3 regions of the Serratia sp. NFX21 genome follow, and region 3 is predicted to be linked to each of the others. Evidence: predicted binding sites of a transcription regulator. Region 3 holds the regulator's gene; each other region holds the start of a gene.
What was found. Region 3 encodes CRP, which controls carbon source genes, mostly activating them, when cyclic AMP is high. Its sites were predicted from a motif close to ATGTGANNNNNNTCACAT; they were not measured.
Positions count from the first base shown of each region.

Region 1: a site for CRP is predicted at 3,214-3,231, ahead of udp (uridine phosphorylase). Genes of this name have one in related genera too.
Region 2: a site for CRP is predicted at 6,488-6,505, ahead of ACNT1W_RS20610 (NupC/NupG family nucleoside CNT transporter). Genes of this name have one in related genera too.

Region 1 covers NZ_CP183196.1:727,168-737,857, reverse strand. The annotation lists gene rmuC (DNA recombination protein RmuC) at 1-617, opposite strand, end outside; gene ACNT1W_RS03425 (DedA family protein) at 758-1,288, opposite strand; gene ACNT1W_RS03420 (tyrosine-protein phosphatase) at 1,376-2,158, opposite strand; gene udp (uridine phosphorylase) at 2,329-3,090, opposite strand; gene ACNT1W_RS03410 (dienelactone hydrolase family protein) at 3,597-4,433, shown strand; gene metE (5-methyltetrahydropteroyltriglutamate--homocysteine S-methyltransferase) at 4,538-6,814, opposite strand; gene metR (HTH-type transcriptional regulator MetR) at 6,920-7,870, shown strand; gene ACNT1W_RS03395 (carboxylate/amino acid/amine transporter) at 7,904-8,767, opposite strand; gene ACNT1W_RS03390 (hypothetical protein) at 8,920-9,249, shown strand; gene ugpQ (glycerophosphodiester phosphodiesterase) at 9,246-9,992, opposite strand; gene ACNT1W_RS03380 (sn-glycerol-3-phosphate import ATP-binding protein UgpC) at 9,992-10,690, opposite strand, start outside.
Region 2 covers NZ_CP183196.1:4,406,468-4,417,157, reverse strand. The annotation lists gene patD (aminobutyraldehyde dehydrogenase) at 1-252, shown strand, start outside; gene ACNT1W_RS20630 (NAD(P)-binding protein) at 343-2,253, shown strand; gene ACNT1W_RS20625 (c-type cytochrome) at 2,250-3,437, shown strand; gene hmpA (NO-inducible flavohemoprotein) at 3,473-4,663, opposite strand; gene glyA (serine hydroxymethyltransferase) at 5,036-6,289, shown strand; gene ACNT1W_RS20610 (NupC/NupG family nucleoside CNT transporter) at 6,570-7,754, shown strand; gene ACNT1W_RS20605 (glutamine amidotransferase) at 7,830-8,573, shown strand; gene cdd (cytidine deaminase) at 8,575-9,003, shown strand; gene ACNT1W_RS20595 (3-phenylpropionate MFS transporter) at 9,158-10,309, shown strand; gene csiE (stationary phase inducible protein CsiE) at 10,306-10,690, opposite strand, start outside.
Region 3 covers NZ_CP183196.1:54,396-65,085, forward strand. The annotation lists gene ACNT1W_RS00360 (LacI family DNA-binding transcriptional regulator) at 1-87, shown strand, start outside; gene ACNT1W_RS00365 (PhzF family phenazine biosynthesis protein) at 88-870, opposite strand; gene ACNT1W_RS00370 (LysE family translocator) at 881-1,483, opposite strand; gene ACNT1W_RS00375 (hydrolase) at 1,602-2,582, shown strand; gene ACNT1W_RS00380 (YheU family protein) at 2,579-2,812, shown strand; gene ACNT1W_RS00385 (phosphoribulokinase) at 2,964-3,833, shown strand; gene ACNT1W_RS00390 (OsmC family protein) at 3,873-4,280, opposite strand; gene crp (cAMP-activated global transcriptional regulator CRP) at 4,660-5,292, shown strand; gene ACNT1W_RS00400 (YccS/YhfK family putative transporter) at 5,347-7,422, shown strand; gene argD (bifunctional acetylornithine/succinyldiaminopimelate transaminase) at 7,460-8,677, opposite strand; gene ACNT1W_RS00410 (aminodeoxychorismate synthase component II) at 8,809-9,384, opposite strand; gene ACNT1W_RS00415 (helicase HerA-like domain-containing protein) at 9,483-10,690, opposite strand, start outside.

The sequences.
Region 1 (10,690 bases), 670 kb from region 3:
GTCAGCGTATGGCGTTCACGCGCTTCCTGGCCAAAACTATCCTGTACCTGGCGGCGGAAACCATCGAGTTGCTCACGCAGCGGCAGTAACAGGCGGTCCAGGCTTTGCTTATTCTGCTCGTCAACCTTGCGCCCGCTGTGTTCAAAAATGCGGTTAGCCAAATTTTCAAATTGGGTGGTGAGGCGCTGCTCGCTGTTAATCAGCAGACGCTGTTTCTCTTCTGCCGCCATACGGGTCTCTTCCAGGCGGATAGTCACCTCACGCAGCTCGGCCTCCTGAGCGCTGTTAACCTCACGCTGGGCGCGCAGTTCCTGATTCAGCAACTCGCATTCGTTGCGCCAGTGATTGAGCTGTTGAAGTTTTTCGTGCCCGGCAGCCAGCTGGCTGTGCAAATTGCGCAGTTCCAGATCGGTCTGTCGCATTTGTTGTTCATTACGCTGCAGCGTTTCTTGCCGGGCTGCTGTTTCCTGCTGCGCCTGCTGTAGCGATTGTTCCAACAGCCGTTGCTCGGTTTCATGCTGTGCCTGCGTCTGCTGCACACGCAAACTGGCAATTAGCCACCCCAACAGCAGGCCAATTGCCACCCCGCCCATACCGTAAACCAAACTGGTATCCACCCTGCCTCCTGTTACACCTGACCGTTCCGGCGTTTTATGCGCCTGTTGCCCGTCACGTTAAGGGGATGCTGTATGGATGTCCAGTCTGTTTTTGCCCCAACGGCGCAAAATTGCGAAACGCTACGCAAGTCAGACCAGAACTAGCCAAACCACTGGCTTAACCACTTGATGCCAAACGCCCCCGGCGCGAGAATGCCAAACGCCCAGATCATCGCCGACGTGATATTCGCCACCTGGAAATAACGCTGGGGCATACCGCAAATGCCACCAACCAAAGGCACCACGGCACGCAACGGGCCGAAGAAGCGACCAATGAAAATGCCCAGTACTCCCCAGCGTTCAAAAAACGCATGGCCACGCGTGAGTAGCTGTGGATTGCGGGAAAGGGGCCACATATGCGCCACCCGGTCTTGATAGTGATAGCCAATCCAGTAAGAGAGCCAGTCGCCGAAAAAGGCCCCGGCAGCGGCGGCGGCCCAGATAGGCCAGAATGCAATGCCGCTTTCGCCTATCAAGGCTCCCAGCGCCAGCAGAATCACCGTGGCCGGCAACAGCAGCGACAGGAACGCCAGCGATTCGCCGAACGCCAGGAAGAAGATAATCGGGATGGCCCAGGCTTCATGCTGCCGCACGGTGTCGCTGACCCAGTGGATAATGTCATTGAGGCTCAATATGGGCTCCTGATGCGGGATTTATGGCCCCAAGGATACGCAATGCCGGCCGGGGCCGATTAAACCCCGGCTAAACACCCGTGCAGTTTACTCGAGGTAGAACGCCTGCAGTGCTTCACGCTGGTTTTGGCCCAGTCCGTACTCGGCCTCCAGCCAGCGATCGGTTGAACCATATTGGTCACGGATGCAGTTCAGGGCGGTCATCAGGAATTCTTCACGGGCGCTGAGCACATAGGCAAATTGCCCCAGTGCCGAAGCGTTAAGGCGAATCGACAGTTGATCCAGCATCTGTTCGCGGAAGGTCGCCAGCGTGGTTTCGGTCAGCAGGTAATCTTCCACTACCGTCGCTTCATCTGCCCCCAGCGCAAACAACACCAGCGCCGAACCGACCCCGGTACGATCCTTGCCTACCGCGCAGTGCTGGACGATGGCACCGTTATCGACATTGCTCAGCAATTGGGCCAACTGCTTATACGCCGCATTACCGAAAGGCAGTCGACGGTAAAGTTCCAGCATAAAGGCCTGTGCGTCGAAACCGGCCAGCGTTTCGCTGGTCAGTTTTTCCAGGTTGGCATTCACCTCATTGCTCAACGGATTGGCCGGGAAATGATGATAATCGGCGCCGTTCCACAGGACATCAGGCTTGGCCTGAACTTCATCGGCGTCACGGTAATCCAGCACCGAACGCACCGGCACACCGGCCAGGAAGGTGCAGTCGTCTTCGGTCAGACGCTCCAGCGAGCCTGAGCGGAACAGCAGACCACGCTTGATACGGCGGCCATCGGCGACGCTATTGCCGCCAAGATCGCGAAAGTTAATGCCGCCATCAAGCGGCGCCAATGAAGGATGAAGCAGGATCTGGGCAGTCATAGACGTCCTCGTGGTTATTGTCTGAAAAACGCAACCTGAGAGCAGCGGAAAAACCGGGCTCAACGGGTAAAGAGGCGGCCAGAAAGATGGCGCTGATGAGGTTAACCGTAACAGATTACGGCCGAATGGAGAAACGGGCCGCGTCGGCGACCCGTTGAACTGCGAGGTAATTACAGCAGGCGGCGCGCCGCATCAACCACGATCTGCACCGCTTTGCTTTCGGTGTTTTTCATGGTTTCTGCGTTCGGGATTTCCTGCTGGGTGCGGTTAACAATCACACCGGCAACCATACCGGCACGCAGGCCCTGGCTGGCACACATGGTCAGCAAGGTAGCGGATTCCATTTCATAGTTCATCACGCCCATCGACTGCCATTCTTCCATCGAGCCTTTGAAGCGGCTGACGACGCGGCCGGAGAAGGTATCGTAACGTTCCTGGCCAGGGTAGAAGGTATCAGAAGACGCGGTCACGCCAATGTGCGTGGTGGCGCCGGCAGCCTTGGCGGCTTCGACCAGTGCCGTGGTACAGGCAAAGTCGGCCACGGCCGGGAACTCCATCGGTGCGAAGTGCAGGCTGGCACCGTCGAGACGAACCGCGGCGGTGGTGACCAGAACATCGCCGACATTGATGTTCGACTGGATCGCACCGGTGGTGCCGATACGCAGGAAGGTACGGATACCCAATTGCGCCAGTTCTTCAACGGCGATAGAGGTAGACGGGCCACCAATGCCGGTAGAGCAGACGATCACCGCCTTGCCGTCCAGCTCTGCGCGCCAGGAGGTAAATTCACGATGGGAAGCCAGATGCACCGGATTTTCCATCAGCTTGGCAATTTTCTCTACGCGCTGTGGATCGCCAGGAACGATGGCAAGCTGGGCCCCTTGTAAATCTTTTTTAGTGAGGCCGAGATGAAAAACGTCAGATTGGGACATGCGAGACTCCTCATGGATCATGTTTATTGGGAGGAACAAAAAAGTACTCTACTGAAAATTGCCATTCAATTTCGTGACAACCATCACTATGAATAAAGAAACAGAATGCAATCTACATAACTTTTGTGACTAAAGTCACAAAAACACACCAGAAGCTGGAATGGTTGTCTCAGATGCCCCAAGTCTAGTCGACAAAATGCAGCGCCGTTTTTCACCCTGTCTCCTGAGCGCAGAGCTGATTTCCTGATGAAACTATTGACACCGCCACAGAAAATAACCTTATTTTATCGGTGACTTAGCCACAATAAAGGGAGCTAACGCACCTTATGGTATTAATGCAGGTCAACATGCGTAATAGCATGATAAAAAGGCAACAAAAACGCGCTAAAGCCAGATAATTATTCGTTTTTTACAGACTTGGCCGAAAATGCTCCACCCGGTGCCAATAACGGGTAATCTTTCCTATAGTTAATCTCAGCGCTTTTCTCGATTGCACGGAGACCGCAATGAAAACCGATCAAGTGATGACATTAAAACAGGCCCAGGGGGGATTCACCCCGGCCGTTACACCCTTGGCTGCTTCAACCATTATCACCGACGAACAAGGCATTCATGCCGGGGAAACCACCATTCCTTCACAGGGTGACAATCTGCCGGCCTATATCGCCAAACCTGCCGATAGCAGCGGCCCCTTCCCGGTGGTGCTGGTGGTACAAGAGATTTTTGGCGTGCATGAGCACATTCAGGACGTGTGTCGTCGCCTGGCCAAACAGGGCTATCTGGCGATAGCACCGGAACTGTATTTCCGTCAGGGGGATGCCCGGGATTACACCGACATCGGCGAACTGTTCCAAAAGCTGGTGACCAAAGTGCCGGATCGTCAGGTGCTGGCGGATCTGGATCATGCCGCTCATTGGGCCACGCGCCACGGTGGCGATGCCGGCAAGCTGGCGATTACCGGTTTCTGCTGGGGCGGGCGTATTAGCTGGCTGTATGCGGCACATAATCCGCAGTTGAAAGCGGCCGTCGCCTGGTACGGCAAACTGGTGGGCGAAAAAACGCTGAACTCGCCAAAACATCCGATCGATGTCGCTACCCAACTCTCTGCGCCGGTGCTGGGATTATATGGCGGGCAAGACACAGGTATCACGCTGGATACGGTGGAAAGCATGCGTCAGGCGCTGCGTGCGGCCAACGCCGATGCCGAGATCGTGGTCTATCCTGACGTCGGCCATGCCTTCAATGCCGACTACCGGCCAAGCTATGATGCCGAAGCGGCCGCCGACGGTTGGCAACGCATGCTGGCATGGTTCACCCAACATGGCGTTCCGGGCGTTAAGTAAACCTCACCTCACGGCTGCCTGACCAGACAGCCGCTTGCGACATAAAAAAGGGCGCCGAAGCGCCCAGATTGCCAGATCAAAACATCATTGCACCACGGCGACAATCAGGCCTGCTGCTCGCGCAGGCGCTGTGCAGCCAGCACCATGTTGGCCAGCGACTGACGGGTTTCCGGCCAGCCACGGGTTTTCAGGCCGCAGTCCGGGTTAACCCACAGGCGTTCTGCCGGGATGTTCTGCGCGGCTTTACGCAGCAGCGCTTCGATCCATTCCACGCTTGGCACGTTTGGCGAGTGGATGTCATACACGCCCGGACCGATTTCGTTCGGATATTCGAACTCTTTAAAGGCTTCCAGCAAATCCATATCGGAACGCGAGGTTTCGATGGTGATCACGTCAGCATCCAGCGCCGCAATCGAATCCATGATGTCATTGAACTCGCAGTAACACATGTGGGTGTGGATCTGAGTATCATCCTGCGCCACGGCGGCATTCAATTTGAACGCGTCCACCGCCCAATTCAGGTAGGCAGCCCAGTCGGATTGACGCAGCGGCAGACCTTCACGCAGTGCCGGTTCGTCAATCTGGATGATGCCAATGCCGGCTTTTTCCAGATCTTCCACTTCATCACGCAGCGCCAGGGCGATTTGTTTGGCAATCACTTCACGGGTCACGTCTTCACGCGGGAATGACCAGCAAAGAATGGTTACCGGACCGGTCAACATGCCCTTCACCGGCTTGTCGGTCAGCGACTGGGCATACTTCGCCCACTCTACGGTGATGGCTTCCGGTCGGCTGATATCGCCGATGATCACCGGCGGTTTTACGCAGCGGGAACCGTAGCTCTGTACCCAGCCGTTTTGGGTGAAGACGAAGCCGTCGAGGTTCTCACCGAAGTATTCGACCATGTCGTTACGCTCGGCTTCACCGTGTACCAATACGTCCAGGCCCAGACGTTCTTGCTCAACGATCGCCTGTTTGATGTGCTCGCTAATGCTGGTGCGGTAGTTGTTGCCGTCCAAACGCCCCTGCTTGAAGTCCAGACGCAGGCCGCGAATTTCTGTGGTTTGCGGGAATGAACCTATGGTAGTGGTCGGCCAGGCCGGCAGGTTAAAGCGTTCACGCTGTGCCTGAGCACGCTCGGCGTAAGGACGCTGACGTTCGCTGTCCTGCGCGGTAATAGCAGCCAGGCGTTGACCGACCTGCGCATTATGCACACGGCTGGACTGACGACGGGCACGGATTGGCGCGCTGTAGGCGTCCAGTTCAGCCTGTTTTGCTGCGCCCGGTGCGTTCAACGCCGCGCTCAGCAACGCCAGTTCGCCGCATTTTTGCAGGGCGAAGGCGAACCAACTCTTCACTTCTTCGTCCAGCCGGGTTTCCACACTCAGATCGATCGGGCTGTGCAACAGTGAACAGGAAGTGCCGATCCACAGCGGGCGACTGCCCACTAATGGCTGCAAACGTTCGAACCAGTTGCTCAGATCGGCGCGCCAGACGTTGCGACCGTTGATTACCCCCAGTGACAGCAGCCACTCTTTCGGCAGCGCCTTATTCAATACCGCGATATCGTCGTGACCGCCAACCAGGTCAACGTGCAGCCCCTGCACCGGTAACTCACGGAGAGTGTCAAGATTGTGGCCAACGCTGTCGAAATAGGTAGTCAGCAGCAGTTTTACCTGGCCCTGCAGCGCGTCATAAGCCGGTTTGAAGGCGTTCAGCCACGCCTGCGGCAATTCCAGCACCAGCGCAGGCTCGTCGATCTGCACCCATTCAACGCCGCGTTTCGCCAGCTCGGCCAGCACCTGCTGATAAACCGGCAGGATATCGTTGAGCAGCGACAGGCGGTCAAACGGCTCACCCTTCACTTTGCCCAGCCACAGGTATGTGACCGGCCCCAGCAGCACAGGTTTGATTTTGTGGCCCAGCGCCAGCGCTTCGTCAACTTCGTCCAGCAATTGGGTCCAGCCCAGTTTGAACTGCTGGCCCTTATGGAATTCGGGCACCATGTAGTGGTAGTTGGTGTTAAACCATTTGGTCATTTCCGCCGCTGCTGCCGGTTCACCGGTCGGTGCGCGGCCACGGCCCAGGCGGAACAACGTATCGAGATCGATTGTGCCGTCCGCATTTTGATGACGCGCCGGCACGTTGCCGAGCAGTAGACTGGTGGTCAAGACATGGTCGTACCAGGCAAAATCGCCGACCGGCACCAAATCCACCCCGGCCTGTTGTTGCTGTTGCCAATGGCGAGCGCGCAGCTCGCGGCCAACTGCCAACAGTTCTTCCTGCGTTGAGTTACCTGCCCAGTAGCTTTCCTGAGCTTTTTTCAGTTCACGTCGTAGCCCAACGCGAGGAAAACCCAGTGTGTGATTTAGAATTGCCATCGTCATATTCCCCATTTAGCCGTCCAGATGTTTACACATCCATAATCCGCAGGTACTGTATTAACCACAAGCGCAATTTATTCACTGTCACTGTGAAGGACTCTCATGATCGAACTGAAACACTTACGGACGCTGCAGGCTCTGCGCAATACCGGTTCGCTGGCGGCCGCGGCTGCCCAACTCCATCAGACGCAGTCTGCTCTTTCGCATCAGTTCAGCGATCTGGAGCAGCGCCTGGGCTTCAAGCTGTTCGTTCGTAAAAGCCAACCGCTGCGCTTTACCGCGCAGGGAGAGATCCTGTTACAGCTGGCAGAGCAGGTTCTGCCGCAAATTCAGCAGGCATTGCAGACGTGCCACGAACCGCATCAGGCCACGCTGCGTATCGCCATTGAATGCCACAGCTGTATTCAATGGCTGACACCGGCGCTGGATAACTTCCGTCAGAGTTGGCCGCAGGTGGTGATGGACTTTAAGTCCGGCGTCACCTTTGATCCGCAACCGGCCTTACAGCAAGGCGAGCTGGATCTGGTGCTGACCTCCGATATTCTGCCGCGCAGCGGTCTGCATTATTCACCGATGTTTGATTTTGAAGTGCGACTGGTGCTGGCGCCGGATCACCCGTTAGCCAGCAAGCTGCACATTGAACCCGAAGATTTGATCGATGAAACGCTGATGATTTATCCGGTACAGCGTCAACGGCTGGATATCTGGCGTCATTTCCTGCAGCCGGCGGGCATCAGCCCGGCGCTGAAAAACGTCGATAACACCCTGCTACTGATCCAGATGGTGTCGGCGCGGATGGGGATTGCGGCGTTACCGCATTGGGTGGTGGAGAGTTTTGAGCGCCAGGGGTTGGTGGTGACCAAAACCCTGGGCGATGGCCTGTGGAGCCGTCTGTATGCCGCAGTTCGCGATGGTGAGCAGCGTCAGGCGGTAACCGAAGCCTTTATCCGTTCGGCACGCCAGCACGCCTGCAATCATCTGCCGTTCGTCCGGGACGCCGCCCGCCCAAGCGCCGGTGTTGCCAGCGTCAAACCGCTGGCCTCACAACCCTGACGACCAGGGCTGCCTGCGCTTGGGCAGCCCGGTTTATTTACTGATTATTTTGGGTGCCACCCAACGGCGATGTACCCACAGCGAAGCAACAATCACCGCCCCACCGATAATAAAACTTGGCCAGAGCGGCTGTTGCTGCCAGATGGCCAGATTCACCAGCAGCCCGGCAGGCACATGCATGTTATTCATGATGCCCAGCGTGCCGGCATCCACCTGCGTGGCACCGTAGTTCCACATGAAATATCCCAGCCCGGAAGCGACCACGCCCAGCCACACCAGAATGCCCCATTGCAGATTGGTGGTCGGCAACTGTTGCGGGTTGCCCCACAGGCACCAGGCCACCACCGCCACCACCAACGCGCCCAGGTAGAACCAGGAAAACGCGGTGTGCTGTGGCAACGGATGCACTTCCATCAGCCGCTTATAACCGACCATGCCAATGGCGAAGCTGATATTCGCCGCCTGCACCAGCAGCAGCCCCAGCCAGAAATGCTCGCTAAGCTGGTGGTACCGGATGATCGCCGCACCCAAAACGGCTAGCAACGCACTGAATACGTAGCTCCAGCGCAGGCGCTGCCCACTGATCAGGTCATAAATCAGCGTGACGTAAAGCGGCGTCAGCACGGTAAACAGCAGGAATTCCGGCACCGTCAGGTACATGTAAGCGCGGAAGCTGAACAGGTACATGATGCCGAGCTGGCAAGCCCCCACCAGCATGTACATCAGGATCACTTTCAGCTTGATATTGCGCCAGCGCAGGAAAGGCAGGAACACCAATGCCGCCAGGCCAATGCGCATCAGCACCGAGAACCAGCTGTCGACCTGGCCTGCCAGATATTCGCCAATCAGGCTGAAAGAGAACGCCCACAAAATGGTAGTAATCACCAGAAGCAGCACGATGGGTTCATCCTAAAAATTCACAAAGGGCGATTGTAACGGAAGGCGGGATAGGTCGTGACGAAAAGGCAGTTTACATCTGTGCGAAATACAAACTATCGGCAAAAAATTCACCGGTGGGTTAGGCTTAATAAAAAAGCGAGGTAAACATCATGAAGACTTATCACCTGCTCTACGGCCTGTTGTTGCTGTCCGGGTTGGCTACTGCGGCCAACGGGGTTACCGAGCTTAGCTCGCAGCAGCAGTTTCTCAACCAACGCAGTCAACAGGCGCAGCAACAGCGCATGCTGAATAACCAGCAGTTGGATCAGCGCCGTCTGCAACAACAGCGGCAGTTCGACAATAACCAGCAACAACTGCTGCGAAATTCGCCGAACGGCGGGCAACTGCTGCCAAATGGCAACCAACCACGCAATCCGTTCGATCGCACCACGCCTGCGGTACCTCAGGCGCCGCTGCCGACGCCGGTCAACCGAGGTTAGCCATTGGGAAAATCGGGGCCAATCAAATCTATTCGGTCCGTGCAAATGCAGTCAACGCCCCAGTTTAACAACAAGCGCGCCCGCGCCGGCTGGTTAACGGTATAAACCAGAATGCGTAATCCCGCCGCTTTCAGTGCTGCCACCCGTTCGGCGGTCAGTTCTTTATGGTTGATGTGCAAAGACACACAATCCAGACGTTCGGTCAGCGCCAGCCAGTTGTCATCCCACTGATCGAGCAACAGGCCACGCGGCAATTCAGGCACGGTACGTTTTGCTGCTGCGAGCGCTTCAACCGAGAACGAAGAGAGCAGCGGATCGGTCTGCCCCTGCCACAGCAGGCGTGCCGCCAGCGCCACTACCCGGCCGGTTTCGTCATCACTACCGGTGGTGGGCTTGATTTCAATGTTCGCCATCATACCGTGCTGCAGGCAGCGTTCCGCGACCTCCGCCAGCAAGGGTAAGCGTTCGCCTTTGTAGGCGGAGTTATACCAGTTGCCGGCATCGAGCTGCACCAGCTTGTCCCACGGCAACTCGCCCGCTACGCCCCAGCCGTTGCTGGTGCGATCCAGAGTATCGTCGTGCAGCAGAAAAATCTGCCCGTCCTGCGCCAGCTTGGCGTCGAACTCAATCATTTTGTGGCCGTGACGTGCGCCAACGTCGATCGCCGCCAGGGTATTTTCCGGTGCCAGAGAGCCACCGCCGCGGTGGGCAACAATATGAGGGTAAGGCCAGGCTGTGGTCATCATTCCATCCGTAATCCGCTATCGGTATCAAAAAAGTGCAGCGCCTGTGCAGGCAGTTGTAAATATAGCGTGCTGCCTGCCGTCGGCATAGTTTCATGCGATAGCCGCGCAATGACCCCGTGGCCGCCCCACTGCCCGTGCGCCAGATTATCCGCGCCCAGCAGCTCCAGCGTTTGCAGCACCAGCGGCACGCCACCTTGCCCATCGGGGAGCAGTTGAATATGCTCGGGACGAATACCCAGCGTCAGCCGGCGTCCGCCCCAGTGCGCCTTCGCCTGCGGTAAATTCAAGGTCATGCCGTCCGCCAGTTGCAGTTGGCTGCCGTCGGCGCTCAGGGTGCCTGGCAACAGGTTCATCGCCGGTGAGCCAATAAAGCTGGCGACAAACAGCGACGCCGGGCGTTGATAGACCTCACTCGGGGTGCCAATCTGCTCTGCCACGCCCTTGTTCATCACGATCACCCGCTGCGCCAGCGTCATCGCCTCCACCTGATCGTGCGTTACGTACAGGCTGGTGGTTTTCAACCGGCGATGCAGCTGTTGTAATTCCAGACGCATCTGTACCCGCAGTTTGGCGTCCAGGTTGGACAAGGGTTCATCAAACAGGAACACCGCCGGTTCACGCACGATAGCCCGCCCCATCGCCACCCGTTGACGCTGGCCGCCGGAAAGCTCACGCGGCTTGCGCTGCAACAGCGG
Region 2 (10,690 bases), 890 kb from region 3:
GAGGCGCAGGTGCTGGCCTGGGCCAACGAGTCTGACTACGGGCTGGCGTCTTCCCTGTGGACCCGCGACGTGGGGCGGGCACACCGTCTGAGCGCCCGTTTGCAATACGGCTGCACCTGGGTGAATACCCATTTCATGCTGGTGAGCGAGATGCCGCACGGTGGCCAAAAGTTGTCTGGCTACGGCAAGGATATGTCGATGTACGGCCTGGAAGATTACACCGCAATCCGCCACGTGATGTTTAAACATTGATTCATCAGGTTTTATCTGCAAAATAATGCGGCTTTCAGACCGGCTCCGGCCGGTCTGATGATAATAAAAACTCAAAGGAAGCCAATAGCCATGGGAATCACCAGACGCGATTTTCTTAATGGGGTGGCGATCACTATCGCCGCCGGGTTAACGCCGATGCAGATCCTGCGTGCATCGCCGCAAACCGCCAATCAAACCCTCTATTATCCGCCGACGCTGACCGGATTGCGGGGCAACCATCCTGGTTCGTTTGAGCATGCTCACCAACTGGGGCGTGACGGCAAGACCTTCGATTTTGCCAGCATCCCGGCCACGGAAGAGTTCGATCTGGTGGTAGTCGGTGCCGGGATCAGCGGACTGGCCGCTGCCTGTTTCTGGCAGCAAATGAAAGGTCAGCAGCAGCGTATCTTGCTGATCGACAACCATGATGATTTCGGCGGCCACGCCAAGCGTAATGAATTCAGCAGCGAAAATGGCACCATTCTCGGCTACGGCGGCAGCGAGTCGCTGCAGTCGCCGCGCTCCAACTTCAGCCCGGTGGCGATGGGGCTGCTGCAAAAACTGGGCGTCAGCATCGACAACCTGGAAAAGGCTTTCGATAAAACCTTCTACCCGGATCTTAACCTGAGCCGTGGCGTCTATTTCGATCGCAAAAACTTCGGCGTCGACAAAGTAGTGAACGGGGATCCTGGCCGTATGGTGGCGGATGATATTCCCCATGACCGCCTTAATGGCCGTTCCTACGAAGCCTTTATCGGTGATTTCCCGCTGCCGGAAAGCGATCGCCAGGCGCTGATTGCACTGCATACGGTGGAAAAGGATTACCTGCCGGAAATGAGTCAGGAGCAGAAAAGCGAATGGCTCGACAAGCACAGTTATACCGAATTCCTGCGTGACAAGGTTGGCCTGAGCGAAATGGCGATCCGCTATTTCCAACAAACCACCAGTGACTTCCAGGCGGTGGGCATCGACGCCACTTCGTGCAGCGATGCGCGTATTTGCGATCTGCCTGGCCTGAACGGCATGAACCTGCCGCCGCTGGATGAAGAGTCACAGGCGGATCTCGACGATCCTTACGTGTTCCACTTCCCGGACGGCAACGCCACGCTGACACGCTTAATGGTGCGCCATCTGATCCCGGCGGTCTCACCGGGCGGTAAGGACATGAATGACATAGTGCTGGAGAAGTTCGATTACAGCCAGCTTGACCGGGCGGAGTCACCGGTAAAACTGCGGTTGAACAGCACCGGGCTGCACGCGGCTAACGTCGGCGACAAGGTCGAAGTGACCTACATGACCGGCGAGAAAATGACCAAGGTGCGCGCCGGGCAGGTAGTGATGGCCGGTTACAACATGATGATCCCTTATCTGGTGCCGGAAATGTCGCCGGAGCAGCAACAGGCGCTGAAGCAGAACGTCAAGTCGCCGCTGGTGTACAGCAAAGTGGTGATCCGTAACTGGCAGTCGTTTATTAAACTGGGCGTGCATGAAGTTTACTCGCCAACGGCGCCTTATTGCCGTGTGAAGCTGGATTATCCGGTGAGCATGGGCGGCTACCAGCATCCACGCGATCCGAACCAGCCGATTGGCCTGCACATGGTGTATGTGCCGACGCTGGCGGGCAGCGGGTTAAGCCCACGAGAACAGTCGCGCAAGGGCCGTGCCTTGCTATTGGGCACGCCGTTTGAAGTGCATGAGCAGATGATCCGTGAGCAGTTGCAGGGCATGCTCGGCTCCGCCGGTTTTGATCATCAGCGTGATATTGAAGCGATCACCGTAAACCGCTGGTCGCACGGCTATTCCTACTTCCTCAACGGGCTGTTTGACGATGAGGACGAGGCGAAGAAAATCATTGAGACGGCGCGTAAGCCGATCGGCAAAATTGTGATTGCCAACTCGGATTCAGACTGGAGCCCGTACGCCAACTCGGCGATCGATCAGGCGTGGCGCGCGGTTAATGAACTGGCCTTCGGCCAGGTTGCCGCCAAGGAGGGAGCATGAGCATGCGTTCACTGTACTTACTGACCTTACTGGCGGCGGGTGGCTCGGCACAGGCGATGTCGGCCGGGGAATATGTTGCCAGGGCTGGTGACTGCACCGCCTGCCATACCGCGCCGGGTGGGGCTTTGCTCGCCGGTGGTATGAAGTTTCCGACCCCGCTGGGCAATATTTACGCTACCAATATTACGCCGGACAAGCAGCAGGGCATCGGCGCCTATTCCTTTGACGAGTTTGACCGTGCGATGCGTCAGGGGATCGCCAAAGATGGCCATCGACTGTATCCGGCGATGCCGTACACCTCTTACGCCAAAATGAACGCGGAAGATATGCGTGCGCTGTACGACTATCTGATGAAGGAAGTCCCGGCGCAGAACACCGCCAACCGCGCCAGTGATATCAGTTGGCCGCTGTCGATGCGTTGGCCGTTGGCAATATGGAACCAACTGTTCCATGAGGATACGCCTTATCAGCCGGACAGCAGCCAGAGCACCGAGTGGAACCGTGGCGCCTATTTGGTGCAAGGAGCAGGGCACTGCGGCAGTTGCCATACGCCGCGCGGCTGGGCGATGCAGGAGAAAGGGCTGGACAGCAAAGATCCGGCCTTCCTGAGCGGTGCCGAACTCGATGGCTGGTACGCTTCAGGAATACGCGGGCTGAAACAGGATGATGTGGTGGCCTTGCTGAAAACCGGGCGCAGCCAACATGCGGCAGTCGCAGGGCCGATGAGTGAAGTGGTTAGCCACAGCACGCAATATCTGACCGACGGTGATTTGAACGCCATTGCTACTTACCTGCACAGTCTGGCGGCAGAGAAACCGCCGGCGGAGAAACCCGTAGCCATGGCGGTCGACAACTGGCAAGCGGGGCAACGCACCTATGCCATGTACTGTTCAACCTGCCATGGTAATAAGGGCGAGGGCAGCGATAACACCATTCCGGCATTGGCCGGTAACGCAACGGTCACGGCGGAGGATCCACTAACCGCGCTGCGCGTAGTGTTGGAAGGAGCACATACGCCGATCACCCAACATGCTACGGCGCTTGCCATGCCGGGTTACGCCTGGACATTGAACGACCAGCAGGCTGCCGATCTGATGAGTTATTTGCGGGGAAGTTGGGGCAACCAGGCGGCACCGGTCACGGCGCAGCAGGTAAAAGAGACACGCAAGCTGGCGGAGAAATAACGGTGGGGCACGGCAGCAGGCCGCGCCCCTTTCAATTACATGACCTTATGCGGGCCGAAGCATTCGTAGTGGATGCGTTCGGCCTCTACGCCCATGTCCAGAAGTTGGCTGGCCACAGACTGCATAAACGGTAACGGTCCGCAGAAGTAGTAATGCATCTGCGGCGTGCTGAGCGTTTCACGCAGGGCACTGAGATTCATCAGGCCACGGCTCTGGTAGTCGCGGCCTTCCACATCATTGGCACCCGGTTGGTTGTACCACACGTGACGGCTCAGATTCGGCATGCGGCCGGCAATATCCGCCACTTCATCGGCAAAGGCGTGAACGCTGCCGTTTTCCGCCGCGTGCAGCCAGTGCACGTCCGCCGGGTGCTGGTTATCGTGCAGCGTATGGAGCATGCCGAGCATTGGTGTTTGGCCGACACCGGCGGAGATCAGTGCCACCGGGGTTTCCGGCTGCGCTTCCAGGAAGAAATCCCCGTGCGGCGGAGCGATATAAATGACGTCGCCTTCTTTGGCCTGCTGGTGCAGGAAGTTCGATACCTTGCCCTGATCCTCTCGTTTTACCGCAATGCGATAGTACTCGCCATTCGGTGAGGTGGTCAGTGAGTATTGGCGAATCTCCTGGTTTTCCATGCTGTCGTGCTTGATGTAGACCGCCAGGTATTGGCCCGGTTTGAAGTCGATCACCTTGCCACCGTCAACCGGCGCCAACACGAAGCTGCAAATCACCTCGCTCTGTGGCTGTTTTTTGACGATGCGGAAGGCTCGTCGATCGCGCCAGCCACCCTCGGCAGTTTCGCTGGCCTGATAAATCTGGCCTTCGCGCTGGATAAATACATCCGCCAACACCCCGTAGGCTTTACCCCAGGCGTCCAGCACTTCCTGCCCCGGGCTGAACATTTCGTCCAGAGTTGCCAGCAGATGACCACCGACAATCTGATATTGATCCGGGCGAATATTCAGGCTGGTATGCTTCTGGGCAATGCGCTCCACCGCCGGCAGCAGCGCCGCCAGGTTTTCGATATTCGCGGCATAGGCGCAGATCGCGTCGAACAGCGCCTGACGCTGATCGCCATTGCGCTGGTTGTTCATGTTGAACACGTCCTTTAACTCGGGATTATGCTCGAACATGCGATCGTAGAAGTGGGCGGTCAGTTTTGGCCCGGTAGCGGCCAGCAGGGGAATGGTAGATTTTACGGTGGCGATGGTTTGGCTATCCAGCATGGTGGCGCTCCTTGGTCGGACATTATTGGAATATTCTAATGATGCATTTTAAATGCATCTTTGTGTTTGAACGCATCCTAACGGTTTCTGCCGTGGCTGTAAATACCCCTGTTTTTGTTGCGGAGTCGCCAGGCGACGATCTCGCTCACAGAACATGAAAAAACCGCATCCTCAGTATGAGTAAAAGTCGGTTGTCGAATGGGGTGTTTTATCGGATCAAAGCCTTGCTGCGCCTAATGCCAATCGTTTGCGTAAAAACCTCTGTCAAGACCTATCCTCGGTGGGGCGAAACAGTTTACACTGTGGCCCAGAACCCGAACGGGTAGTTATTTGGTGATTTTTTAGTTAGCTGATTTAGTCAGGAGAAGCCGGATGTTAAAGCGTGAAATGAACATTGCTGATTACGATGCCGAACTGTGGCGTGCAATGGAGCAAGAAGTTGTGCGTCAGGAAGAGCACATTGAGCTGATTGCGTCTGAGAACTACACCAGCCCGCGCGTAATGCAGGCCCAGGGCTCCCAGTTGACCAACAAATACGCTGAAGGTTATCCGGGCAAGCGTTATTACGGCGGCTGCGAATATGTGGATATCGTTGAGCAACTGGCCATCGATCGCGCAAAAGAGCTGTTCGGCGCAGATTACGCCAACGTCCAGCCACACTCCGGTTCCCAGGCGAACTTCGCTGTTTACACCGCGCTGCTGCAGCCGGGCGACACCATTCTGGGCATGAACCTGGCGCACGGCGGCCACCTGACCCACGGTTCACCGGTCAACCTGTCTGGTAAACTGTATAACGTGGTGCCTTACGGCATCGACGAAAAAGGTCAAATCGACTACGAAGATCTGGCCAAGCAGGCACAGACTCATAAACCAAAAATGATCATCGGCGGCTTCTCTGCCTTCTCCGGTATCGTTGATTGGGCAAAAATGCGCGAAATCGCCGACAGCATCGGCGCTTACCTGTTCGTTGACATGGCGCACGTAGCGGGTCTGATCGCCGCCGGCGTTTATCCGAACCCGGTCCCTCACGCACATATCGTGACCACCACCACCCACAAAACCCTGGCAGGTCCGCGCGGCGGCCTGATCCTGGCGAAAGGCGGTGATGAAGATCTGTATAAAAAGCTGAACTCCGCGGTGTTCCCAGGCGGCCAGGGCGGCCCGCTGATGCACGTGATCGCCGGTAAAGCGGTGGCGCTGAAAGAAGCCATGGAGCCTGAGTTCAAAATTTACCAGCAGCAAGTGGCCAAAAACGCCAAAGCCATGGTGGAAGTGGTGCTGGAGCGCGGCTACAAAGTGGTTTCCGGTGGCACTCATAACCACCTGTTCCTGCTGGATCTGGTTGATAAGAACCTGACCGGTAAAGAAGCTGACGCTGCACTGGGCCGCGCCAACATCACCGTGAACAAAAACAGCGTGCCAAACGATCCCAAGAGCCCGTTCGTCACCTCCGGTGTGCGTATCGGTACTCCGGCAGTGACCCGCCGCGGCTTCAAAGAGGCTGACGTGCGTGAACTGGCCGGCTGGATCTGCGACGTGCTGGACAACATCAACGATGAAGCCACCATCGAACGCACCAAGAAGAAAGTACTGGATATCTGCGCCCGCCTGCCGGTCTACGCATAATTTCCATTGCTGTAAAAAACGCTGAGGCGTCAGGCCGGTCACTTGGGTGACCGGTTTTTTTTTACCTTTAGGCGACGGTTAGAGATTGAACGTCGTATATATATTTCCGTCATTAATATTAGTTATTGATATATATATCAACGATAGGGTGTGATATTTGTCGTCTTTTAATTAATTACCTTGTTTACAGACGGTGTTATGTGATGTAAGTCTATATGATTGTTATTTGCTCTCATGGTATACCTTGAAAAAGGACGGTTATTATACTATGGAGTGTCGTATGACGCAGGTTATTCACTTTATCCTCTCGTGTCTGTTAGTGACGATAATGGCATTGATGGTCAGCCATGACCGAAAGTTAATTAAGATCCGCTATATTATTCAGCTGCTGGTGATTGAAGTATTACTTGCCTGGCTGTTCCTTCGTTCTGATATGGGTACCGGATTTACGGCACAGGTTTCTACGGTGTTTAACGGTTTGATGCTGTTTGCCGGTGAAGGCACTGACTTTTTATTCGGCGGAATGCGGGCGCAAGGGCTGGCATTCTTCCTTCTCAATGTATTGTGTCCTATTATTTTTATTTCTGCATTGATCGGTATTATTCAGCACATCAATCTGTTGCCGATTATTATTCGGGTAGTGGGGACGGTGTTGTCCAAAGTCAATGGCATGGGCAAGTTGGAGTCTTTTAACGCCGTCAGCGCATTGTTGCTGGGGCAGTCAGAGAACTTTATCGTTTATAAAGACGTGCTGGGCAAGATGTCCGAAAATCGCATTTACACTATGGCAGCCACCGCGATGTCAACCGTCTCGGTTTTTATGGTCGGTGCCTATATCAATATGGTTGATGCCCGCTATGTCGTAGTGTCATTGATTCTGAATATGTTTAGCACATTTATCGTGCTGTCACTGATTAATCCGTATCGTGTCGATTTGGAAGAAGAGGTTGAGATGCAGGATCTGCATCGTGGACAAAGTTTATTTGAAATGTTGGGCGAATATATTCTTGCCGGCTTTAAGGTCGCAGTAATCATTGCCGCCATGCTGCTGGGCTTTATTGCCCTGATCGCCGCCATCAACGCGTTGTTTAGCAGCCTGTTTGGCATCAGTTTTCAAGGCTTGCTGGGCTATCTGCTTTATCCATTTGCCTGGGTGCTTGGCGTGCCGGCTCATGAGGCGCAGCAGGTTGGCAGCATCATGGCGACCAAGATTGTCGCCAACGAGTTTGTCGCCATGACTGAGTTGCAACAGATTAAAGCCGTTCTGTCGCCCCGCGCCGAAGGGATCTTGTCGGTATTCCTGATTTCCTTTGCCAACTTCACCTCGGTGGGCATTGTGGCGGGGGCGATTAAAGCATTGAACGAGGAGCAGGGGAACGTGGTTTCCCGTTTCAGTATGAAACTGCTGTATGGCTCAACGCTGGTGAGTTTCTTATCGGCAGCGGTAGCGGGCTTGGTCATTTAAACCCTCTGGCAGGCTCGATTAAGGAATATTTATCCCGGCGGTATTTAAAATCAACCGACATAAGGAGGTGTTGCAATGAAGATTTTGTTTATTGGTGAGTCATGGCATATTCACATGATCCACTCTAAAGGCTTTGACAGTTTTACCTCGAGTAAATATGAAGAGGGGGCAGAGTATCTGTTGTCCTGTCTGCGCAGCGCCGGTATTTCCATCGACTATATGCCGGCGCATACAGTTCAAAATGCCTTCCCACAAACGTTAGACGAACTGCTGGTTTATGATGTCGTCGTGATTAGCGATATCGGCAGTAATACCTTCCTATTGCAAAATAAAACCTTTTATAAAATGGAGATGATGACCAATGCTCTGTCACTGATAAAAGACTATGTCGCTATGGGGGGCGGTGCGTTAATGATAGGCGGTTATCTTTCCTTTACCGGCATAGAGGCAAAAGCAAATTATAAAAACACCATCCTTGCCGAAGTATTACCGGTTGAAATGTTAGACCACGACGACCGCGTTGAGTTACCGCAAGGCTGCAAGCCCCTCACATTAAGCAAGACTCACGAGATTACCCGTCATTTAAATGAATGGCCGCCCTTACTGGGCTATAACAAATTTATTGCCAAACCCGGCAGCGAAACATTAGCCGAAATTAACGGCGATCCTCTGCTGGTGGTGGGTAAGTATCAAGAAGGCCATGTTGCCTGCTTTGCCGCTGATTGCTCCCCTCATTGGGGTGGGCCGCAATTTATGCAATGGGAAAGTTATACCGCCTTCTGGTGCAATATATTGAATTCAATCAAAAGGAGAAATTAGAATGGAAGACAAAGCCAAGATTCAAGAAATGATTGCTGCCGCCTCCCAGGCCAGAGAGTTTTCCTATGCCCCTTATTCCAACTTTACCGTGGGGGCGGCATTGATCACCAAGAGCGGCAAGGTGTTCACCGGCTGCAATGTCGAATCCGTCTCTTATTCGCCAACCACCTGCGCAGAACGCGTGGCGATCCTGAAAGCGGTCTCCGAAGGCGAGCGCAGTTTTGAGATGATTGTGGTGATCGGCGGCCCCAGAGTGGGTGAAAGCAAGGCTAAAGGTTATTCCGGGCCTTGCGGCGTGTGCCGCCAAATGATTTATGAATTCGGCAAGGATATCCAAATCATTATCGCTAACAGCCTGGATGAGTACTATGTACACGATATTTCTGAGCTTTTCCCACTTGGGTTCGGCCCGGACCATTTGTTGGGCTAAATAGCTATCTCTCCATAATCAGGGTAGCGGCAAGCTGCGCCCTGATTATGGGAATAAACTGTGAACTCCCTAGCACTCTACTCCCTCGACTGTGAATGAACATTGCTAGCCAGTGTGAGCTCTGTCAAAGTATCGCCCTCACACCGGAGGGATCATGGTTCTGCAATCTACGCGTTGGCTAGCTCTCAGTTACTTCACCTACTTTTTTTCTTACGGCATCTTCTTACCCTTTTGGGGCGTTTGGTTAAAAGGTGAGGGCATACCGCCTGAAACCATCGGTATTCTGCTTGGCGCCGGTCTGGTTGCGCGCTTCCTCGGTAGTTTGTTGATTGCTCCCCGGGTAAAAGATCCCGCCCATCTGGTGACGGCATTGCGCCTGCTGGCATTGCTGACGCTGGCTTTTGCCATTGGGTTCTGTTTCGGCAACGGCTGGGGCTGGCTGATGCTGGTGATCGCCGGCTTTAACCTGTTCTTTTCACCGTTGGTTCCGCTCACCGACGCACTGGCCGGCACCTGGCAAAAACAAATCACCATGGATTACGGCCGGGTCAGGCTATGGGGCTCGCTGGCGTTTGTGATTGGTTCGGCGCTGACCGGGCAGATGGTTTCCGTCTGGGGCCATAGCGCCATTCTCTACAGCCTGATAATCAGCATACTGGCGATGCTGTTGGGCATGATGCTGAAACCGAGCGTGATGCCGCAGGGGGAAACGCGCACCCACAGCGAAACCGAACGTTCTCTGTGGGAGATGCTTAAGGAAGGGCCCGTCTGGCGCTTCCTGTTGTGCGTCACTCTGCTGCAGGGCGCGCATGCCGGTTATTACAGTTTCGGCTCTATTTATTGGCAGGAGGCGGGTTACTCGGCTTCGACCATTGGTTACTTGTGGTCGCTGGGCGTGGTGGCCGAAGTGGTTATTTTTGCCAGCAGCAATTTCCTGTTCCGCCGCTGGAATGCGCGCAATCTGCTACTGCTTTCCGCCTGTTGCGGGATACTGCGCTGGAGCCTGATGGCCAGTAGCACCGAGTTGGGGTGGCTACTGGTGATCCAAATTCTGCACTGCGGCACCTTTACCGTTTGCCATCTGGCAGCGATGCGTTTTATCGCCGCGCGCAAGGGGCCGGAAGTGATCCGGCTGCAGGCGGTTTATTCGGCTCTGGCGATGGGCGGCGGTATTGCGATTATGACGGTGATCGCCGGTTTCCTGTTCGAGCATCTGCAGGGTGGGGTGTTCTGGGTGATGGCGGCAGTGGTGTTGCCGGCGTTGTTTATCCGCCCACCGGCCGTTGTGGTCAGCAGCAGCCGCTAAGAGGTTTCCAGCAGCGCACGGATGAATTTGCGCTGCTGGCGCGCTAATGGCAATTCGGTATAAATCAGCGGCGGCTGTGGCGCACTGTGCTCCGTGGCATAGGGGGTGATCACCAGGGTGACTCCCTGCGGCGCGCCAGAATGCAGATAGTCGCGCAGTGGCAAATACTTGATATTCAGCGGCAGCAGCGTTAATTCGCGGATCTGATATTCCACTTCATCTTCCAACTGCGGGTTGTCCAGCGTCAGCAATAACACCTGTTTTTCCTGCAACGCATTGCCCTGCATCAACCAGGCACCGAAACTGATGGCGACCAGCCCGGCTTCTTCGCTGGAAAAATGAATACCGTATTCCTGTTCCAGCGGGGCCAGTGCCTCCTGG
Region 3 (10,690 bases):
TTGCTGCTGGAAAAAATCAAAAATCCGCAACAACCACCGCGCAATGAAGTGCTTGAGTGGCGGCTGGTTGAGCGTGGCTCAGCCTGATTACAAGCTCAATTCCCCACGCAAAAACGTGTGTGCATAGCCGCCAATCAAGGTGCGATCGCCCTTCAGCTCACAGAACAACTCGCCGCCGCGCGCCGAAATCTGCCGGGCGTGCAGCTGATGGCGACCAAGACGTGCGCTCCAGTAGGGCATCAGCGTGCAGTGTGCGGAGCCGGTCACCGGATCTTCGCCGCCGTCGAGGGTAAAATAGCGCGAGACAAAATCCGCCGTCTCACCCGGAGCACTGACAATCACGGCCCGGCCAACCAGGGCAATCAGTGCCGGGATATCCGGCTGTAATGCCCTGACCTGCGCTTCGTTTTCCAATACCACCAACAGCGCATTGGCCTGCCACACTTCCTGCGGATTAGCCCCCAGCAGCGCCGCCAACCCTTCAGGCTCCACAACCTTCTGCGGTGGCCGGGACGGGAAATCCAGGACCAGGCGTTCGCCATCTTCGGCGTCGCGTTTAACGTACAAGTCGCCGCTCGCCGAGCGGAAACGAATATCCTGCAGCGCCGGGTTCACCACGCTGAACATCACGTGTGCCGCCGCCAGCGTGCCATGACCGCACAAATCGACTTCTCGCTGGGGAGTAAACCAACGGATGGCCGACATATCGCCATCGTCCCAGACAAAGCTGGTTTCCGGCAGGCTCAGTTCATTGGCGATAGCCTGCATCTCCACAGCCGACAACGGCTGCTTCAACAGGCAGACGCCGGCCGGATTGCCCCGAAACCCTTTACCGGTGAAGGCCGCAATATGGAAGTAATTTTCTGCCATCCGCAATTCCTTAATACCAGATGAGTAACACACAGGCCGCGGTGAGCAACCCCATAGAAACGTTAAAAATGATCCAGGCCTTTTTGCTGCGCAGCAGTCGGCCAATCACCGTGCCAAATCCCAACCAAATCACGCCGGCAATGATGTTCACCACGAATATGCCCAGTGAGATCGCCAGAATCGAGGCGTTGTATTGAGCACCCGCCAGGCTGAAGCTGGCCACCGCCCCCAGCGCCATCAGCCAGGCCTTGGGATTAAGGAACTGTAGCAGCCAACCCTGGTAGAGCCGTATCGGTTTGGGCGGTGCCACGTCGGTTTCCAGCTTTTCATAAGCGGCGGTAGCCACTTTCCATGCCAGCCACAGCAGATACAGGCTACCGAGAATTTTCAGCACCAGATGCAGCGCCGGATAAACCAGAATCAGGCTGCCGACGCCGAACGCCACCAGCAGCAAAATGCTTTGCATGCCGAGCATGATGCCAATCATCAGCAACAGTGAACGCATAAAGCCAAAGTTGGCACCGGAAGTGGTCAGTAACATATTGTTGGGGCCAGGTGTGATCGCGGCCACCCACAGAAAACCTAGCATCGAAAGAAATAAACTCGCATCCATCAGGCGGGCGCTCCTCACCCAGGTCATTTTTTGCAGTATTATTGTTAACTCAGGCTAGTGAAGCTAACAGCGCACTAATCATCCCACAATAGTTGCCAATAAGAATTTTACTCAGGTTATGCATGAATCCTTTCGCCCTTTGACCGGGGCCAGTAATCCACACCTGCAAACGCTGCTGCCACGGCTGGTGCGTCGCCGCGTGCAGTTGAAACCCCACTGGCAACGGCTGGAACTGCCCGACGGCGACTTTGTCGATCTCGCCTGGAGCGAAGATCCGGCTCAGGCCAGCGGCAAGCCGCGAGTGGTGCTGTTCCACGGCCTGGAAGGCAACTTCTACAGCCCCTATGCCCATGGCCAACTCAATGCCTGGCGTGAAAAGGGCTGGCTCGGGGTGGTAATGCATTTTCGCGGTTGCAGCGGTGTGCCGAACCGCAAGCAGCGCATCTACCATTCCGGTGAAACGGAAGATGCACGCTTCTTCCTCCAGTGGCTGCGTGCTACCTACGGAGAAGCCCCCACCGCTGCCGTTGGCGTCTCTCTCGGCGGCAACATGCTGGCCTGTTATCTGGCACAACAGGGCGCCGACAGCCTGCTGCAGGCGGCGGTGGTGGTTTCTGCGCCACTGATGCTGGAGCCCTGTTCGTGGCGGATGGACCAAGGCTTCTCGCGGGTCTATCAGCACTACCTGCTCGGGCAGTTGAAACAAAACGCCACCCGCAAACTGCTGCACTATCCTGATACGCTGCCGCTCAAACTGCCGCAGCTCAAGGCATTGCGTCGGATCCGCGACTTTGATGATGCCATTACCTCGCGCATCCATGGCTTTAGCGACGCCACCGATTATTACCGCCGTTGCAGCGCCCTGCCGTTGTTACCGTCGATCCAAACGCCGCTGTTGATCATCCATGCCAAGGACGATCCTTTTATGACCGACGAAGTGATCCCCGAAACCGCCACGCTGCCGCACAATATTGAATATCAATTGACCGAGTTTGGCGGTCACGTCGGTTTTGTCGGCGGCACATTGAAAAAACCCCATATGTGGCTGGAATACCGTATTCCATCCTGGCTTGCCCCTTACCTGGAAACAACCAAGTGATCATCCCCTGGAAAGAACTGGAAACCGAGACCCTCAATAGCCTGATCGAGTCCTTTGTGCTGCGCGAAGGTACCGACTACGGCGAGCATGAACGTTCGCTGGAACAGAAAGTGGAAGACGTGCGCCGCCAACTGAAAAACGGCGAGGTGCTGCTGGTGTGGTCGGAACTGCATGAGACCATCAACATCATGCCGCGCGGGCAGTTCCGCGCCGGACAAGAGGAAATTTAGTGCTTATCGGTTCTATGACTGACGGAAAAAATCAGGTAACAATGAAGGATTGCAAACCAACGCGCAGTATTTTGCCCTAGGCGAAAGGGTGTCAAACAGACCAATAATGATATCTGACACCGGCGCATTAAACACGGAGTGACCCATCACCATGTCCGCCAAACATCCCGTTATCGCAGTGACCGGCTCCAGCGGTGCCGGCACCACCACCACCAGCGTGGCGTTCCGTAAAATCTTTCAGCAGTTGAACATCCGCGCCGCGGAGCTGGAAGGCGACAGTTTCCATCGCTATACCCGGCCGGAAATGGACGCGGCGATCCGCAAAGCGCGCGATCTTGGCCGTCATATCAGCTATTTCGGCCCCGAGGCCAACGACTTTGGCCTGCTGCAACAAAGCTTTAGCGAATACGGCACCAACGGCACCGGCCGTTCACGCAAGTATCTGCACACCTACGATGAAGCGGTGCCCTATAACCAGGTACCCGGCACCTTTACCCCGTGGGAAGCCTTACCGGCACCGACCGACGTGCTGTTTTATGAAGGGCTGCACGGCGGCGTAGTGACCGAGCACAACGACGTGGCCAAGCATGTCGATTTGCTGGTCGGCGTGGTGCCTATCGTTAACCTGGAATGGATCCAAAAGTTAATCCGCGATACCGGCGAGCGCGGCCACTCTCGTGAAGCGGTGATGGATTCGGTGGTACGTTCGATGGAAGACTACATCAACTACATCACGCCGCAGTTTTCCCGCACCCATATCAACTTCCAGCGGGTGCCGACGGTAGATACCTCCAACCCGTTCGCCGCCAAGGCGATCCCCTCGCTGGACGAGAGCTTTGTGGTGATCCACTTCCGCGGCCTGGATCAGATCGATTTCCCTTATCTGCTGGCGATGCTGCAGGGTTCTTTTATCTCGCATATCAATACGCTGGTGGTGCCGGGCGGCAAAATGGGGCTGGCGATGGAGTTGATTATGGCGCCGCTGGTGCAGCAACTGCTGGAAGGCAAAAAAATCGAATAGCTTACCGGAGCGCGGCAACAAGCCGCGCTCCTTTATCCGTCAGGACACTGCGCGGATCTCAAAGCTGTGGGTCACGCTGGCGGCCTTGCTCAGCATCAATGACACCGAACAGTATTTCTCGGCGGAAAGATTCACCGCGCGCTCAACAATTTTGTCACTTAAATCTTTACCGGTGACGATGAAATGCAGGTTGATATGGGTAAACAGTCGTGGTGCCTCCTCACGCCGCTCGGAGGTTAATTTCACCTCGCAGTCGCGCACGTCGTTACGTCCTTTTTGCAGGATCGACACCACATCTATCGCGCTGCAACCTCCCACTGACATCAGTACCATTTCCATTGGGCTGGGGGCTTTATCCCCGGCGTTGCCGTCCATCAGCACCTGATGGCCAGACGCGGATTCGCCCAGAAACGTCAACCCTTCCACCCACTTAACTCTTGCCTGCATACTGGTCACTCCGGTTAATTTCTTAAAATCAGACTACGCTTTCGCATAGAAACTGGCAACGGAACCTGATGCTAATCATGCTGAAGCGAGACAACACAAGACACCCGCCTCACTCTGTGCTACAAACAGAGCCGCAATAAATCTTTCCGGGACACTGATTTCAGGGAAACTCCCAGGGAAAGGCTCCTTTACCGGTATGTTAACAGAATGTAGCTTGCAGCTCTCCCGGCAAGTTAATATGCTAGGGCGACAGCGTATATTTATGACACGCCTCAAAACCTGCTGCCAGCCACCATTAAAAGAACGGCGACAGCACGTTTTACAGGGAACTCTGACCCCTGTGACACAAGGCAGCGATAACAACAGAGGATAACAGCGAATGGTTCTCGGCAAACCGCAAACAGACCCTACTCTCGAATGGTTCCTGTCTCATTGCCATATCCACAAATATCCATCCAAAAGTACGCTGATTCACCAAGGTGAAAAGGCCGAAACGCTTTACTACATCGTCAAAGGCTCCGTCGCGGTGCTGATTAAGGATGAAGAAGGTAAAGAGATGATCCTGTCCTACCTTAACCAGGGGGATTTCATCGGCGAGCTTGGATTATTTGAAGAAGGTCAGGAGCGTAGCGCCTGGGTTAGGGCGAAAACCGCCTGTGAAGTGGCTGAAATTTCCTATAAGAAATTCCGCCAGTTGATTCAGGTTAACCCGGACATCCTGATGCGCCTGTCAGCTCAGATGGCAAACCGTCTGCAGATCACATCTGAGAAAGTGGGTAACCTTGCTTTCCTGGACGTTACGGGCCGCATCGCGCAAACCCTGCTGAACCTGGCGAAACAGCCTGATGCCATGACCCACCCGGATGGTATGCAGATTAAAATTACCCGCCAGGAAATTGGCCAGATCGTCGGTTGCTCACGTGAAACCGTGGGTCGTATTCTGAAAATGCTGGAAGATCAAAACCTGATCTCCGCCCACGGCAAAACTATTGTCGTTTACGGCACGCGTTAATTACTGAAAAAACGGCGCGATGATTCGCGCCGTTTTTTTATGCCCCGAGTCATCATGTGGCGCCGACTGATCTACCACCCGGAAGTTAATTACGCACTGCGGCAAACGCTGGTGCTTTGCCTGCCGGTACTGCTTGGCCTGCTGATCGGCCAACTGCAATACGGCCTGTTATTTTCCCTGGTTCCCGCCTGCTGTAACATCGCCGGGCTGGACACGCCTCACAAACGTTTTTTCAAACGCCTGATCGTCGGCGGTTCACTGTTCGCACTCAGCAGTTTGTTACTGCAGCAAGCCCTGTTATGGCAGTTGCCGCTGCCGATACTGATGCTCGGCCTGGCGCTGCTGCTCGGCGTCAGCGGTGAAATCAGCCCGTTACACGCCCGTCTGCTGCCCGCTGCGCTGGTTGCCGCCATCTTCTCCCTCAGCATGGCCGGTTCAGTACCGCTTTGGCATGCGCCGCTGTTATATGTGGTCGGCACCGCCTGGTACGGGCTGTTCACCTGGTTCTGGTTCAAACTGTGGAAAGAGCAGCCGATGCGCGAGTCGCTCAATCAGCTCTATCTGGAGTTGGCGGACTACTTCGAGGCCAAATACTCACTGCTAACCCAGCATACCGATCCACAGACCGCGTTACCGCCGTTGTTGGTTCGTCAGCAAAAGGTGATGGACCTGATCACCCTGCTGTATCAACAGCTAAACTTTCTGCCGCACGCCAGTAACCTCGAGCAAAAACGTCTGCAACGAACCTTTCAGGTCGCGCTGGATTTGCAGGAACACATCACCGTCAGCCTGCACCTGCCGGAAGAGGTACAAAAACTGGTAGAACAGAGCCAGGCCGAAGCCATTATCCGCCGCAACGCACAGGTGATTGCCGGCCGGCTACGCACGGTGGCGCACGATATTCTCTACCACCAGCATTCGCAGCGCTTCAATATGGGCAATGAACTGGCAGCATTGGAAAAAGTGGCGGCACAGCACCCGGATAATCCGGTGGGTCAGTTCTGCTACTATCACTTCAGTCGCATCGCCCGCCTGCTGCGTACCCAGCATCCACTCTACCGGCGTGACCTGATGGCCAATCAAAACCGCCTGCCGTTTTGGCCGGCGCTGGTCAGTTATCTGTCGTTCAAATCCAATGCCCTGCGTAATGCGGCACGATTAGGCGTCACGCTGGCGGCAGGCAGCAGCCTGGGGATGATTTTCAACCTGCCGAAACCCTACTGGATCCTGCTCACCATCATGCTGGTGAGCCAGAACGGCTACAACGCCACCCGGGTGCGCATCCAGCACCGTGCACTCGGTACTTTGGCCGGGCTGGTAATCGCCGCCGGTCTGCTGCAATTACAACTGCCCGAGGCCGAAACCCTGAGCGTGATGCTGGTGATTACGCTGCTGGCCTATATGGTGTCACGTAAAAATTACGGATTGGCGGTGATTGGTTTTACGGTGACGGCGGTCTATACCCTGCAATTACTGGCGCTGAACGGCACGAATTTCCTGGTGCCGCGTCTGATCGACACCCTGATTGGCTGCGTGCTGGTGTTCGGCAGTACCATTTGGCTGTGGCCTCAGTGGCAAAGCGGGCTGCTGCGCAAGAATGCCCATCAGGCGCTGGAGAACGATCAGCAGGCGTTACGTTTGTTGCTGGAAGAGCAAGAGCCGGATCCCACTGCACTGGCCTACGCACGCATGCAGGTCAATCAGGCGCACAACGCGTTATTCACCTCACTGAATCAGGCGATGCAGGAACCGGGGTTTGAATCGAACTACCTGGCGGATATGCGCCTGTGGGTGACGCACAGCCAGTTTATTGTCGAGCATCTGAATGCGATGACTATTCTGGCGCGCGAGCACTATATGCTGACGCCAAAACTGGCGGAGGAGTATCTGCAATCTTGCGAGATCGCGCTGCAGAGCTGTCAGCAACGGCTGGAGTACGACGGGCCGAGCAGTGGCAACAGCATTATGCAGCCGCCGGATTTGCACCCAGATATGCCGGTGACCGAAATGGAGCGCCACCTGCGGCGTATTCTTTCACACCTGAGCGTGATGCATACCATCTCGTCATTGGCCTGGAGCCAACGCCCACACCACGGCATCTGGCTGAAACGCAAACTGCGCGATCAATAAGGGCGCCGTCTGGCGCCCTTGTCATCAATGCAACGCATTACGCGTTAATCACGTCCTGCACCGCCAGCTCAAACAGCGCCATCCCTTCGTCGATGTCCTGGGTCTCCACCACCAGCGAAGGCGCAAAGCGGATCACATTTGGCCCGGCATTGAGGATCATCAGCCCACGTGCGGCGGCGGCGGTCAGGAAATCGCGCGCCTTACCCTGGTATTGCGGTGTTAATTCAGCACCAATCAGCAGGCCCATGCCGCGAATATCGCTGAAAATACCGTACTTATCGCCAATTTTCTTTAACGCCTGCACGTATAACCCATGACGCAACTCAATGCCGCTCAGCACTTCCGGCGTATTGATCACGTCCAGCGCAGCTTCCGCCACCGCACAGGCCAGCGGGTTGCCGCCGTAGGTGGTGCCGTGGGTACCGACCTGCATCACCGAGGCAATCTCTTCGGTGGTCAGCATGGCGCTGACCGGGAAACCGCCGCCAAGCGCTTTGGCCGTGGTGAGAATGTCCGGCGTTACGCCATAGTGCATATAGGCAAACAGTTTGCCGCTGCGCCCCATGCCGCTTTGTACTTCGTCGAATACCAGCAGTGCCTGGTGTTTGTCGCACAGTTCACGCACGCCCTTGAGGAATTCGGCATTAACCGGAGTAATGCCCCCTTCGCCCTGGATTGGCTCCATCACGACCGCACAGGTATGGTCGTCCATCACTGCTTTCACCGCCGCCAAATCGTTGAACGGCACGTGCACAATGTCGGCCGGTTTTGGCCCAAAACCATCCGAATACTTGGCCTGCCCACCCACCGAGACGGTGAATAGCGTGCGCCCATGGAAAGCGTTATAAAACGCGATAATTTTGGTTTTATACGGACTGTGGCGGGTAATGGCGTAATGCCGAGCCAGCTTGAAGGCCGCTTCGTTGGCTTCCGCGCCGGAGTTGGCGAAAAACACCCGGTCGGCAAAGGTGGCGTTAATCAACTTGGTGGCCAGCCGCAGCGCCGGCTCGTTAGTAAAAACGTTGCTGGTATGCCACAGGGTTTCGCCCTGCTGTTTCAGCGCTTCGACCAGGGCCGGGTGACAGTGCCCTAACGCCGTCACCGCAATGCCGCCAGAGAAATCAATGTACTCTTTCCCTTGGCTGTCCCACACGCGGCTGCCTTTGCCCCTGACCGGAACAAACTGCGCGGGTGCATAAACAGGCAGGATAACCTGATCAAAGGTACTGCGGCTTACTGCGGTTTTTTCGGTCATTATGTGGCCCACCCTGAATATGACTCAGTCTTTTGGTTGCAATTGAGTGAAAATATAATCACAAAATATGCATAAAAAACCAATAAAGGGCAAACGCAAATCGTCTTCACGGTTAAAAAAAACCTAACCGATTAACTTTTAAGGAAATTATCCAACAGCTGGTGCCCCTGCTCGCTAAGGATGCTCTCCGGGTGGAACTGCACCCCTTCCAGCGCCAGTTGGCGGTGGCGGATCCCCATAATCTCATCGCGTACGCCGTCGCGCTCGCTCCAGGCCGTCACTTCAAAACAGTCCGGCAAAGTAGCGGCTTCAAGCACCAGCGAGTGGTAGCGGGTCACGGTCAGCGGGTTGTTCAGTCCATGAAAAACGCCACTGTCGAGATGGCGGATCGCCGAGGTTTTGCCGTGCATCACCTCGCGGGCACGCACGACCTTGGCGCCAAAAGCCTGCCCCAGTGCCTGGTGCCCCAGGCAAACACCGAGGATCGGCAGCCTGCCGGCAAAATGCCTAATGGCCGCCAGCGAGATACCGGCTTCGTTCGGGGTGCAAGGGCCAGGAGAGATCACCAAATGCTGCGGGGCCAGCCTTTCTATATCAGCCAGTTGCAGTTCGTCGTTACGCTTCACCAGCACTTCGGCGCCTAATTGGCAGAAGTACTGGTAAAGGTTATAGGTAAAAGAATCGTAGTTATCGATTAGCAGCAGCATAGGGGTTCCAACGGACAGCAGGGTAAGGGGCTCGCCCCGATTGATACCGGTGCATTATACAACGCCCCTGCAATGCTGCCGCCAGCGATAATTTCAGCTTACTTTTTACGGCCGCCCATAATCGAGCCCAGCACCCCACGCAGGATCTGGCGACCAAGGTCACGCGCCATGCTCTTGGCGGCGGTCTGGACGATGCCATCACGCTTACCCCCGCGCGGACCGGTAGAGCCGAACAGGATATCGTTCAGACCGCCCATCAGGCCACCGCCCGCCGGCTGCTGCGCCTGCGGTTGCTGTGTCGGCTGGCCCGGTTGCGGTGTGCCAACGGTAGCAAAACCTTCCGACGACAACTTCTCATAAGCGGACTCGCGGTCAACCATATCCTCGTAACGACCATACAGCGGCGACTTGTTGATCGCACTGTTCAGCCCTTCGGCCCCCAACATGCCCATCTTGGATTCCGGTGCGATCACCATCGCTCGCTCCACCACATTTGGCCGCCCTTTCTCATCCAGGAACGACACCAGCGCCTCGCCGACGCCCAGTTCGGTGATCGCCGTCTCGGCGTCGAAGGCCGGATTGGCTCGCATGGTTTGTGCCGCAGCCTTCACCGCTTTCTGATCGCGAGGGGTAAAGGCACGCAACGCATGCTGTACGCGGTTGCCTAGCTGGCCCAGCACGCTGTCCGGGATATCCAGCGGGTTCTGGGTCACAAAGTAGATGCCGACGCCTTTGGAGCGGATCAGGCGTACCACCTGTTCAATTTTGGTCAGCAGTGCCGCAGGCGCATCGTTGAACAGCAGGTGTGCTTCATCAAAGAAGAACACCAGCTTCGGCTGTTCCGGGTCGCCCACCTCCGGCAGGTGTTCGAACAGTTCGGCCAGCAGCCACAGCAGGAATACTGAATACAGTTTCGGTTGGTTAATCAGTTTGTCCGCCGCCAGCAGGTTAATCACTCCGTGGCCGTTGGCGTCGGTTTTCATCAGGTCATTGATATCGAGCATCGGCTCGCCGAAGAACTGGTTGGCCCCCTGCTCTTCCAGTGTTAACAGCCCGCGCTGGATAGCGCCCACCGAAGCCGAAGAAATATTGCCGTATTGGGTCTGGAACTGTTTGGCGTTGTCACCCACGTACTGCACCATGGCACGCAGATCTTTCATATCCAACAGCAGCAACGCGTTATCGTCGGCAATTTTGAACACCAACTGCAGCACGCCACTTTGTACTTCGTTCAGATCCAGCAAGCGGCCCAGCAGCAGCGGCCCCAGGTCAGACACGGTGGCGCGGATCGGGTGGCCCTTCTCAC